Regions from separate parts of the Cytobacillus sp. GQ23 genome, predicted to be linked through region 1. Evidence: riboswitches for the same ligand, from Rfam matches in the RefSeq annotation. Region 1 holds a riboswitch; each other region holds the start of a gene.
What was found. A riboswitch is a leader RNA that binds a small molecule or an ion and turns the genes downstream of it on or off. The one in region 1 is predicted to bind thiamine pyrophosphate.
Positions count from the first base shown of each region.

Region 2: it holds a riboswitch for thiamine pyrophosphate, as region 1 does, so the genes downstream of both, tenA (thiaminase II) here and AC6CHU_RS12980 (ABC transporter substrate-binding protein) in region 1, are expected to answer to the same signal.
Region 3: it holds a riboswitch for thiamine pyrophosphate, as region 1 does, so the genes downstream of both, AC6CHU_RS23260 (thiamine phosphate synthase) here and AC6CHU_RS12980 (ABC transporter substrate-binding protein) in region 1, are expected to answer to the same signal.

Region 1 covers NZ_JCAXER010000014.1:20,430-24,635, forward strand. Annotated here, with positions in the region: gene tatA (twin-arginine translocase TatA/TatE family subunit) at 28-201, opposite strand; gene AC6CHU_RS12970 (NAD-dependent deacylase) at 312-1,034, opposite strand; gene AC6CHU_RS12975 (YkvA family protein) at 1,183-1,596, shown strand; TPP riboswitch at 1,674-1,782, shown strand; gene AC6CHU_RS12980 (ABC transporter substrate-binding protein) at 1,893-2,891, shown strand; gene AC6CHU_RS12985 (thiamine-binding protein) at 2,906-3,199, shown strand; gene AC6CHU_RS12990 (ABC transporter permease) at 3,196-3,963, shown strand; gene AC6CHU_RS12995 (ABC transporter ATP-binding protein) at 3,960-4,206, shown strand, end outside.
Region 2 covers NZ_JCAXER010000013.1:92,618-96,823, reverse strand. Annotated here, with positions in the region: gene gvpQ (gas vesicle protein GvpQ) at 1-446, opposite strand, end outside; gene AC6CHU_RS12645 (gas vesicle protein GvpP) at 483-989, opposite strand; gene gvpA (gas vesicle structural protein GvpA) at 1,031-1,291, opposite strand; gene tenA (thiaminase II) at 1,648-2,337, opposite strand; TPP riboswitch at 2,396-2,498, opposite strand; gene thiW (energy coupling factor transporter S component ThiW) at 2,649-3,140, opposite strand; TPP riboswitch at 3,254-3,369, opposite strand; gene AC6CHU_RS12625 (alpha-hydroxy-acid oxidizing protein) at 3,597-4,206, opposite strand, start outside.
Region 3 covers NZ_JCAXER010000037.1:11,181-15,386, reverse strand. Annotated here, with positions in the region: gene thiO (glycine oxidase ThiO) at 1-1,043, opposite strand, end outside; gene AC6CHU_RS23260 (thiamine phosphate synthase) at 1,043-1,651, opposite strand; TPP riboswitch at 1,737-1,847, opposite strand; gene thiC (phosphomethylpyrimidine synthase ThiC) at 1,870-3,654, opposite strand; TPP riboswitch at 3,781-3,895, opposite strand; gene AC6CHU_RS23250 (hypothetical protein) at 4,106-4,206, opposite strand, start outside.

The DNA.
Region 1 (4,206 bases):
CTGCAAAGCCGGTTCTAAACCGGTAGGCTATTTTCTTTTATCATCGTCATCATCTTTAGTGAGATCACGAGTAGATTTCTTAAATTCCTTTAAAGTTTCCCCGAATGCTCTCCCTATTTCGGGAAGTTTTTTAGGCCCAAAAATAATAAGAGCCAGAACGAGGATGAGAATTAAGCCTGGAATTCCGATGTTTGATAACATGCTGAACACTCCTTATATATCATATCGCTTGAAGCGGTAGTAATCATGTTCACTGTCTATTATAGGGGACTTGCTCAAAAAATCATAGTACGAGACTTATTATAAGATACTCATTCTCCCGCTGTTAAAAGGCCATCTAGTTCTTCGAGTACGTCACCAATTTTGCGGTCATGGATTACTTCATCTGCATAAAAGTCAAAATCAGTGGGTTCCATATTAATTATCACCAGTTTTGCTCCGTTTTGTTTCGCTATCAGCGGAAACTGATTTGCCGGGGTCACAGTCAAGGATGATCCCAGTACAATAAATAGTTCTGCCTTGTCTGATTCATCTGCCGCAAAATCTAATGCCTGCTCCGGCAGCATTTCTCCAAACAGAACTACTGAAGGACGAAGCATTCCCCCGCAATTACATTGAGTATGCCCATGCAAATAACCCTCGCTTGGGAACACTTCTTTACATTCCTGGCAGTGGAGTGTCTGCAGATTACCATGAAGCTCTGATACATTTTTACTGCCAGCAAGCCGATGAAATCCATCAACGTTTTGAGTTATAATACTCTTTATCATGCCTCTCTTTTCCCAATCAGCAAGAATATAATGGCCTTTATGAGGATTACACTCTTTCAGTCCGATTACCCTGTGCCGATAAAAATCTATAAATTCATTCACATTTTGATTTAATGCTTCCGTACTGGCAATTTTTCCAGGATCTTTCCCGTTCCATAATCCATTGTTGGCTGACCTGAAATCAGGCAGCCCGCTTTCCGTTGACATCCCTGCTCCAGTTAGTATTACTGTATATTTTGATTCCTTCAGCCATTTTTCAATCATAAATACCAGCTCCCACTAAATATATTGATACAGCTTAATGCTTATTTCCATTTTTTTCTTCAGGTTAAATGTTTATGTCATGTCACGTATGCGGTAAATAATAGAATTATAACTGTTTACCCGAATTATCAATATAGGAGTGATGGCTATGCCTGAAATAGAAACGAAAGACTATAAGGATGGCTATAAAAAATTTTCTTCCAGGGCAAAACGCTACGCAGAGGATCCCGAAAAAACGAAAGGACTGCTAAAAAAGGCGACACTTAAAGCAGATAAAAACAAATCCTCATTAAATGATATATGGGAAAAGTTTCAGCTGCTTATTGATTTAGTCAGGGCATGGTCAAAAGGTGATTACCGGCATATCTCCAAAAAATCAATTATCTTTATTATTGCTTCCATTCTATACTTTGTTTCCCCTATCGACCTGGTTCCAGACTTTTTAATTGGAATGGGGATTTTGGATGACGCAGCAGTACTGGGCTTTGCCGTCAGTCAAATATCAGGGGAGCTTGAGAAATTCAAAACCTGGAAAGACAGCAGGACAATTGAAATGAAATAAATTTCAAATGCTGTCCTTTTTTATATTGTCTGCTATAATAATGATGGAAAGTATTCATGTCTGTTAAAATTATATAGCAAGAAATGTAGGGGAACCGGTGTGCCGGTTGAGACTTCATCCTTAAGATGCTGACCCTTTGAACCTGATCTGGCTAATACCGGCGTAGGGAACATATTCTTAAACATCATAAATGTTTTTTTATATGCGTCCCGGTATTATGCCGGGGCGTTTTTTAATTTTCAGGGCAGACTAATACCCACTTTCCTTACTACATAAAAGCTTTTGGAGGTTTCATTATGAAAAAATGTATAGCTGCTATTTCTGCGCTTCTTCTGCTGCTTACCGGATGTGCCGGCAGCGGCCAGACTGGAAAAGAAGATGCAGGCAGCAAACAAGAATTGAAAAAGGTTACTGTCGTTCTGGATTGGACACCCAATACCAATCATACCGGCTTATACGCCGCAAAGGAAAAAGGCTATTTTAAAGAAGAAGGACTTGATGTCGAAATCATCATGCCAGGTGAGGCAGGAGCAGATCAATTGACCGCATCAGGCAAGGCAGATTTCGGTGTCAGCTATCAGGAAAGCATTACGGAAGCGCGGGTACAGGGTGTGCCACTGGTTTCAATAGCTGCTGTCATTCAGCACAATACTTCCGGTTTTGCATCCCCTGCTGAAAAAAATATTAAATCGCCGAAAGATTTTGAAGGAAAAACTTATGGCGGCTGGGGGGCACCTGTAGAAAAATCAGTAATTGACTCTCTAATGAAAAAGGAAAATGCTGATGTCGATAAAGTGTCAATTGTGAACATGGGAGATGCAGACTTTTTTACAGCCGTTAAAAGAGATATAGACTTCGCATGGATTTATTACGGATGGACAGGTGTAGAAGCTGAGCTTCGAGGGGAAAAGATTAATATGGTCTACCTTACAGACTACTCTGATAAACTGGATTACTACACGCCTGTACTGGCAACTAGTGAAAAAATGATTGCAGATGATCCGGAGACTGTCAAAGCATTTGTAAAAGCAGCAGCCAAAGGATATGAATTTGCAATCAACGAACCTGGCGAAGCAGCTGATATTTTGTTAAAGCATGCTCCTGACCTTGACAGTGACTTGGTCAAAAAGAGCCAGGAGTGGCTATCTCCGCGCTATCAGGATGATGCTTCCAGATGGGGAGAACAAAAGCTTGAAGTCTGGGAAAACTATGCACACTGGATGCATGAAAATGGTCTTTTAGAAAAAGAATTAGATGCCGGCAAAGCATTTACAAATGACTTCCTGCCGGAATAAGGGGAGTTTATAAAATGGCAAACGCACTTGTAAGCATTCAAATCATACCAAAAACAAAAGATGGGGAAAATGTTATACCATATGTTGATGAAGCAATCAGTGTCATTCAGCAATCGGGTGTTAAATACGAAGTTCATCCCCTGGAAACAACGATGGAAGGCGATTTAGAACATTTATTAAAAATCATTGCTGACATGAACAGAAAAATGATTGAAAAAGGAAGCAGCAATGTCATTTCACAGGTTAAGATCCTATATCAGCCTGCTGGAATTCAAATGAGTGATTTAACGGAGAAGTACCGTTCATGATCAGTGCAGTCAGAAAAGGATGGAGGCCGGCAGCGGTTCTCCTTCTTTTATTCATTTTTTGGGAGCTGGCGGTGAATCTGGCAGATGTCCCATCTTGGCTGCTTCCTCCCCCGACAGACATTATTCAGGAGGCGTTTTTAGGCTGGGAGGGCTTCCGCCTGCATCTTCAATCGACAATCCTGCTTTCACTATGGGGATTTGGCATAGGCACTGTCATTGGATTACTAACAGCTGTGATACTGCATTTATTGCCTTTTATTAGGGAGTCTGTTTACCCGCTTCTTATCCTTTCTCAAAATGTGCCAATAATTGTTCTGGCTCCTTTACTGGTTGTATGGTTCGGATTTGGCATACTGCCAAAGCTTATTGTCATTACGCTGGTATGCTTCTTCCCGATTACTGTTGCAGCATTGGATGGTTTTCGGCAAACACCGGGAGAACTCAGGCATTATATGCTGATGGCAGGGGCGAGCAGCGGACAGCTATTTTGGAAGCTGGAGCTCCCCCATTCCCTTCCATCTTTATTTTCAGGCCTAAAAATCTCTGCAACCTATAGTGTGATGGGTGCTGTCATATCTGAATGGCTTGGAGCTAAAGCCGGAATAGGGGTTTATATGACCCTAGCCTCTTCCTCATTTCGGACAGACCGTGTTTTTGTAGCCATTTTTGCGATTATGCTGTTAAGTTTGCTCCTTTTTGGAGCCATTTTACTGGCTGAACGTTTGCTTATTAAATGGAAGTCCCAGGAGAGTGGCAGGAAATGATACAATTATCGGTTAATTCTATATCGAAAAGTTTTGATTCCAATCAAGTATTAAACAATTTAAGCTTTCAAGTAAATGAAGGTGAATTTGTTTCGATTCTTGGTCCATCCGGCAGCGGAAAAAGCACTATATTCAACCTGATTGGCGGTATGCTCCTGCCAGATGAAGGTTCCATTAAGCTTGGGAATACAGAAATCAGCGGAAAACGCGGTTCAATTAGCTATATGCCCCAGACACCTTCCC
Region 2 (4,206 bases), on a different contig from region 1:
GAGGATTTAATATTTTCATAGGTTTTAATTTTAGTAGCACTTTTCATATCCTTTGCCTTCTTTATCCCGCTGACGCTTTTGAGATTTTTGACACCTTTTACTTTTCTCTTATCGTCATGTTTATCTTCATTTGCTGAAGACATTTTCTCTTGGAAGCTTTCCCCGGCTTCAACAACCTTTCCCAGCTTCTCTCTTGCAGAAAGCAATACTTCCTGGGTTTTTTCTTTTGCTTCTCCTGCTTTTTCATGGACATTATCGGCAAAATCGTCTCGTGCACTCTCCAGCTTCTCGGTAAATTCTTCTCCTTTGTTCTGAATACTTTCTGTGATTTTCTCCTTTGCCTTTTCCGCTACTACTTCCTTTGCTTTTTCTTTCAGCGGCTCCGGGGCACGCTTAATCGCACTTTTTGCAATCTTTTTAACGACTTTCCTTACTCTTTTGTCCATCTAAATCACCCCGGTTCATAAAAAAAAGACTTATTGTTACTTGGATTCCACCAGATCGTTCAACATATTTTCAATTCTTTGCAGACGTTCATTTAAGTGTTTGTTCTCTTCCTTGATTTCCTGATACTTCTCATCTCCTCCGCGATCCTTTTTAGGAGAAAGAAGTCCGTCCTCAATTTTACTCAGATAACCCTCAGCTAAATGTTTAACACTGTTTTGTGCTTGCCCGGCAAGAAGCTCCTGGGCCGTCTTTTTAAATTCCTTTCCTGCAACCTTTACAAATTCAGAATCGCTTAAGTTTGAAATGATTTTTTTGCTCGTCTGAGGATTCGCAAGCAACCCTATTCCTGCTCCTACAACCCCGCCCACAATAGCCAGATTCATAGAAAAGTTAGAGCCTTCCTTCTTTTCTTTCAATTCATTGCCGTTTTCGGCTTGCTCATTTTCTTCGCTGCACTGATTTACTTCCTGATTTTGTGTTGCTTCACTGCTCTGATTATTAATTTCATTTCCTGTCTGATTGTTTGCTTCTTGATTTTCCATGTTTACTGCCTCATTTCTTTTTAATGTTTAATTTTTTTTCTCTATACGCTAAATTGCGGTTTCTGATTTTGTCCTCTATCCATAAGGCCATCCTCTTGCACTTCATCTGTTAATAAACCAACCGCTTCAGCATAGCGCAGCCACGTATCCACACTGGCAATGACCACTCGCGCTTCAACTGTCAGAATTTCGATCCCGACAAGAGAAACTCTCACAAATGCATCAATCACAATTCCTTTGTCTAAGATCCTGTCTATAACTTCTGCAAGGCTGGAGCTATCCGTACTTTTTTGAACACTCATATTTCCATCTCCTTTCGGCTTTTGCATAGCGGGACGATGTACGAGTAAATTTAGGGTTTAAGTTATAAATACCTTCAGGCCAGAAGGTTAAAACGGGGCATAAATTACCATTCCCAATCTTTTCTTGAAATTTTTCATCACTTCGCTTTCCAGTAATATTAGAAAGTGATTAAACATCCGTTTCTGAGTATCAACCGTTTGATTATTACAATTTCATTACATTCGTTTAGAGCCACTCTTTGAGCATTTTTAAACGTTTTTTATAACAAAAAAGAGGCGCACTATTTAGTGCACCCCCTACTATGAATTTTAATTTTCGAAACACCTGCAGTAAGAGCTTCAGGCAAATAATGGTTTTATGAAGTTGCTGCCGGAATGCCTGCCGGCCACTTTTCACAGGTATAAGCCATCTCCCAGAAACCAAGCTCCAGCTGGCAGCTTTTCCGGAAAGCATCCTTCATCCGCTGTCTTTCTTCCGGTGATGCCCCTTCAGCAAGCTCATCCAAACGGTTTCTCATATTCATGGTCACCGCTTCGACTCTTAGATTTGCATAAAATGAGATCCATGGATAAAACGGATGGTTCTCATCTGGCTCATATTGCTTCATGAGCTCAAGCCCAATCTCCCAATATGTCCATGGACAAGGCAATAATGCAGCGAGGATTTCACCCATTCCGCCTGTGTGGGCATGATACATCATATGTTTTACATAATGATCAGCTGTCGGAGGGAGCGGATACCCCTGCAATGCTTCATAATCTACCCCAATCTGCTGGCAGAAATTATGATGAGGATGCACTTCGCTGTTCAATACAAATTCTATCTGCTGATTAAAATAAGCAATATCCTTGCGCTCCGCAGATTTTGAAATGGCAATCCCATAAATATGCATGAATGCATTCAAATACTCAAAGTCCGCTTTAATGTAATGAGCAAGCGCCTCTTTCGGCACATCTCCTCTCCCAATGCCCTGGACAAATGGGTGCTCAAATATCATCTGAAATAAATCTTCATTTTCTTTGCGCAAAATCTCTGAAAAAGTCATAAAAAATAGCCTCCTATTAAACTCAGAAGCTGCCGGGGAAAAAGCATGAGGATTTAGATTGAGGTCCTCACTGCTTCCCTGCGCTGGCATTATCCAGATCAGGTTCCAAGGGACAAAGGAAAAAGCTCCTTATCTCAGCCGTAGCGCCCCTAGCAGTTTTCTAACGTTTTTAATTGTTTTTTACCTAGCTTGAAGTTTTCCTCTCATAACTTTGGGATATCGCTATAAATCCGTGAAAAATGCTCATAAAGTCAGGTTATTCTTCTGGAATTCCTCGTCCTGAGCATACCCAACCGCATTCCATCCCAAAATCATCCCATTGCTCGAATCAGATTTTTCTCTTTAACCTTCGCCAATACCATCCAGCCTATCGCCGCACCGGCAATGCTGCTGATCAGAAACGGCGGCATGAAGAAGAATGCACCAGCTGAACTGCCCATGAGAAGCTTTGCGTACGGAACGGCAAACAATGCACCAATTATGCCGGTGCCCACTACCTCTCCAATGGCAGCCCATATTTTCCGTCTGAATTTCAAATAAAGAACACCAGCCAAAAACGCACCGATCATTCCGCCTGGGAACGCAAGCAGCGTCCCGAATCCAAGCAAATTACGCAGCAATGCAATCATAAAAGCGACAGCTGCTGCCGGCAGGGGACCAAGTGTCACCGCTGCCAATACATTTACCGCATGCTGGACCGGATAGGCCTTAGCTGCTCCTGCGGGAAACCAGAGCAAATGGGATCCGAGTGTCCCTATTGCTACAAATAAAGCCATCGCAGTTAACAATCGGGTTTTGTTCATCTATACCTCCTTTCTAAAAGGGCAGCCTGATTGCTTATCAGGATGAGAAGTATGTATACAAAAAAGCCAGATCCCGACAAGGACCTGGCTTGGTTAAAGTAAATGAATCGACATATAGTCAAATCCTACTTCCCTCCGCTGGCATTAACCAGATCAGGTCCATAAGAGTCGGAAAGCTATACGCGCTTTCCTCTCAGCCCACGCATTCGGGGCACCCCTAGTAGTTACATAGATATTTAATTTGATAAGCTACTTCAAGCTTATCAAATTATTCCGTCAATGTCATCAATCTTTTCGCTTATATACTTTTCTTGATGGATTGAATTAAGCGCTCATCATTTTCTGCTGCGGAGCTTTGAACAGATTCGTCATTAATTAGCGCAATAGGCTTGTCCGTTTTCATTTTGGCTCTTTTTCATAGACTATAATTTTTCATGGCAGGAAGTTTGATAACACTTAATACTTCATTCGAATTAGCTGCAGACCGGCAATATCCTTTAAGCTCCCTACCCCTGCCAGGGAAAGCGACACTTTTGTTTCTTCTATAAAGTTGGCAAGTACTTTTTCAACTCCAGCCTGCCCGCCAATGGCCAGGCCATACACATACGGCCTCCCCAGGCAAACGGCGTCGGCTCCCAGCGCCAGAGCTTTAACCACATCTGAACCTCGTCGAATGCCGCTGTCAAACAAAACCGGGATCCGCCCTTTAACTTCCTTCGCAATCGGTCCGAGCGCATCAATCGCCGCAATCACTCCATCAAGCTGTCTGCCGCCATGATTGGAGACAATGATTCCATCTATCCCTCTTTCAACGGCCAGCCCGGCATCTTCAGGGTGGAGAATGCCCTTTAATAAAATGGGCAGGCTTGTTTTCTCCTTTAATCTCGCAATATGCTCCCAGCTTAATGTTGGATGATGAATATTATTAAGGATTCCCTGTACGATATCGCCATCCTGGAGAGAGGCCATAAAGACTGGATCACTTTCATAATTAGCTTTTCCATAGCCAAGCTTTAAGGGGGAAAAGTTATTTCTTAGATCAGCCTCCCTCCATCCCATCATCACC
Region 3 (4,206 bases), on a different contig from region 1:
ATCAGCTCTCCTGTTGCCGGAGCGAGGAGGATCCCATTGCGGAAATGCCCCGCTGCAATATATAACCCATCAATGACTGGATGTTGTCCCAAAAAAGGCTGCCCATCAGCCGATTGCGGGCGAATTCCTGTCCAGGCTCGTTCCCATTCTGCATTCGCGATATCCGGCACCAGGTTTTGAGCCTTTTCCATCAGCTGGGAAATACCCTCAACGGTCACCTTTTCATCAAATGAGTTTGCTTTAACCGTTGCCCCAACTACCAGCCTTCCGGATTGCTTGGGAACGATATAACATCCGTGTGAAAAGATCGTCCCTTGTACAAGCGTTTTATCAGCCTTGACCGAGAAGCACTCGCCTTTAACCGGAATAATGGGCAGCACAAGGCCCGTTCTTTCAAGAATCTCCCTGCTCCAGGCACCGGAAGCAACGATAACGGAATCAGCCAGAAATTCTCCCTGGCTGGTTCTAACCCCATACACCCTTTCACCTTTTAAAATAAAATCTGTTACCTGTGTATACTCAAAAATTTCTGCGCCGAGGGTCATTGAAGCTTTTGCAAAGGCAAGGGATAATTCATATGCCTGTACCTGTCCATCATTCGGTATATACATCGCACCCCTTAATTTGGCTGATACGAATGGTTCACGTTTAATCAGGTCATCAATGGAAAACCATTCGGCATCCTCTCCCGCTTTTTGCTGGCTTTCTACTAATCTTTTTAAACTCATCTCCTCTGCAATATTATCTGCCACTCTATATACACCCTTATTTTGATAGCCGATATGCACTTGTGATAACTCTTCCAGTTCAGGAATCAGGGTCCGGTACATGGAGCGGCTTTTGCATGCGAGCTGGAACAGCGGGCCGTCTTCGGTCAGTTCCGTTTGCGCTCCTAAAATTCCAGCAGCCGCCCCGGAAGCCTTACCAGCTATTTTTCCCTTATCCAAAACAGCCACTTTATACCCTCTTTTTGCCAGTTGAAAAGCAATGGAGCTGCCATTAATGCCTCCGCCGATTATAACGGCGTCAAACCTTTTCCTCATCATATCCCCTCCTCATTTAACATTTTTGAAAAGAGCTTTGCTGCCTCCGCAGGCTCCTTTGCCTGCAATATCCCTGACATGACAGCAATGCCATCTGCCCCTGCCTCCAGGACTTCAAGTACGTTCTCTGGTTTAATGCCTCCAATTGCCAATACCGGAATGTCTACTGCCTTTTTTAGAGCCTCCAAAGACCCCGTGCCCCTTGGCGGGATTCCCTTCTTGGAGTCTGTTTCGAATATATGCCCATACAGGAGATAATCAGCCCCCTGTTTGGCAGCCTCTTCAGCAGCCTCAAGTGAATGTACAGAACAGCCGACAGGTACATCCGGAAAACGCATTTTTACAATATCAGCCGGCAGACTGTGATAAGCAAGATGCACACCCGCTTTAAACGCCCAGGCAACATCGGCGCGATCATTTATAATGATTTTTCTAACTGGAATACCCTTTTTAAGAAGGTGCTCTGCTGCTTCATATAACTCCCTTGATGTTCGATGTTTTTCCCTTAAATGAAAGCGATCCGTAAAGGGTTCAAGTTCAACTGCCATTTCAGCGAAGGCCACTGGAGATAGCTTTCCATCAGATATAACATGCAGCTGTTTTTTCATAGCAGTCGCCCCTAAGTTTTTTAGATTTTTTTGCAATAAAAAACCACCTTCTAAATAGAAAGCGGGGGTATGAGCCATAGAATTCAGACCCGATCCTCCACTTCCCTACGCTGGTATTTTAGCCAGATCAGGTTCCAAGGGTCTTAAAGCCTTTGCTTTAATCTCAGCCTTCAAACAGGCACCCCCAGCGGATATCATTCTATTAAACTATAAAAAGACTACTGATAAATGTTTCCACCGGCCTTATTAAATTCCTCAGCTTTTTCTTCCATGCCCTTCTGTATCGATTCGCTGGTTCCAATCTGATGCTCTTTTGCATAATTCCGGATATCCTGCGAAATTCTCATGCTGCAGAATTTTGGCCCGCACATGGAGCAGAAATGAGCGGTTTTTGCCCCTTCAGCCGGAAGGGTTTCATCATGGAATTCCAATGCCCGCTCAGGATCCAATGAGAGGTTGAATTGATCTCTCCAGCGGAATTCAAAACGGGCTTTTGACAGGGCATCGTCCCTTTTTTGCGCACCAGGATGCCCCTTTGCCAAATCTGCTGCATGAGCGGCAATTTTATACGTAATGACGCCTTCACGCACATCGTCTCTATTTGGCAAACCCAAATGTTCTTTAGGGGTGACATAGCAAAGCATCGCTGTTCCATACCAGCCTATCATGGCAGCCCCGATGGCAGAGGTAATATGATCATAGCCCGGAGCTATATCTGTCGTAAGAGGCCCAAGCGTGTAGAATGGTGCTTCTTTACAGATTTCCAATTGCTTATCCATATTCTCCTTGATTAAATGCATGGGAACATGGCCGGGTCCCTCGACCATTACCTGCACATCGTGATCCCAGGCAATTTTCGTCAGCTCACCAAGTGTTTCGAGCTCCGCAAACTGAGCCTCGTCATTTGCATCTGCAATCGATCCCGGCCGGAGTCCATCCCCTAAGGAGAAGGCCACATCATAAGCTTTCATGATTTCGCAGATTTCTTCAAAGTGTGTATATAAAAAGTTCTCTTTATGATGGTGCAGACACCATTGGGCCATGATGGACCCGCCTCTGGACACAATTCCAGTCAGCCTTTTGGCAGTAAGCGGTACATAACGCAAAAGGACACCTGCATGTATTGTAAAATAATCAACACCCTGCTCTGCCTGTTCGATTAACGTATCCCTATACACTTCCCATGTGAGGTCCTCAGCAATTCCATTCACCTTCTCCAAAGCTTGATATATCGGCACCGTCCCAACAGGAACAGCAGAATTTCTGATAATCCATTCACGTGTTGTGTGAATATTTTTGCCAGTTGATAGATCCATAATTGTATCTGCTCCCCAGCGTGTGGCCCATGTCATCTTCTCAACCTCTTCTTCAATAGAAGATGAGACTGCTGAGTTTCCAATGTTCGCATTAATCTTCACATGGAAATTCCGTCCGATTATCATTGGCTCTGTCTCAGGATGATTGATATTAGAAGGAATAATGGCACGTCCTCTCGCTACTTCGGACCGAACAAATTCCGGTTCCATATTTTCCCGAATAGCTATAAACTCCATCTCCGGTGTTATGATCCCTTTTTTTGCATAGTGAAGCTGGGTGACATTTTTCCCTTTTATTGCTTTCAGTGGCTTGCGGGATAGACATGGAAAAAGTTTATGATTAGCACGCGGATCATCTTCATTAAGGTAGCCGTTGTCCTCGGGCTTTATTTTCCGCCCATCATATTCTTCTACATCTTCGCGTTCTTGAATCCACCGGCTTCTTATAGGAGGAAGCCCTTTTTTTAGATTTGCCGTATGCTGAGGGTCTGTATAAGGGCCGCTCGTATCATAGACGCGAACCGGCTCATTTACTTGCTGACCAAAACTTCCGGTGGTGGGACTTAATTCTATCTCACGCATCGGAACCTTTATGTCAGGTCTCGATCCTTCCACATAGATTTTCCTGCTGCCAGTAAAGCTCGACATAATAGAAATACTTTCATGATTTAATGAACTTGCAGTCATTGTTATCTCTCCCTTATTCAAAAATATAGGGACGAGACCTGGAACCGGGAAGTGCCGGATATGTAAAAAAGCCGGTCCACATAATGATGGACCGGCTTAACCGCAGATGTCTTTGCACAAAGAAACTTTTGCACATTCTAACTTCCCCACGCTGGTATAATCCAGATCAGGTCCAAAGAGTCAAGAAACTTTAGCGCGTTTCTCTCTCAGCCCAAGCTATTGGGCACCCCTAGTTATTACTATTTAATTCTACTTTAGTATACATAATTCAGAAAACAAATAAAAGGTATTTCTGCAAACGTGAATCAAAAAGCTTTCACCTTTTCACGCATGGATCCTTCTCCTAAATGCCCTGCGGCATTTCTGATTAGACATTCAAATTCTAAAAAAAACATAAAAACGCCTGACATAAGCAGACGTTTTTCCATAAATTTAAGATGTGCAGCATCATTTAATTCTCTTCTGAACCCCCTTCGTTCATATCCAGATTCTCTTCACCCTGTGGAGATTCTTCATTCATTCCGGGATCCTGCATTTCACTATCTTCCTTAT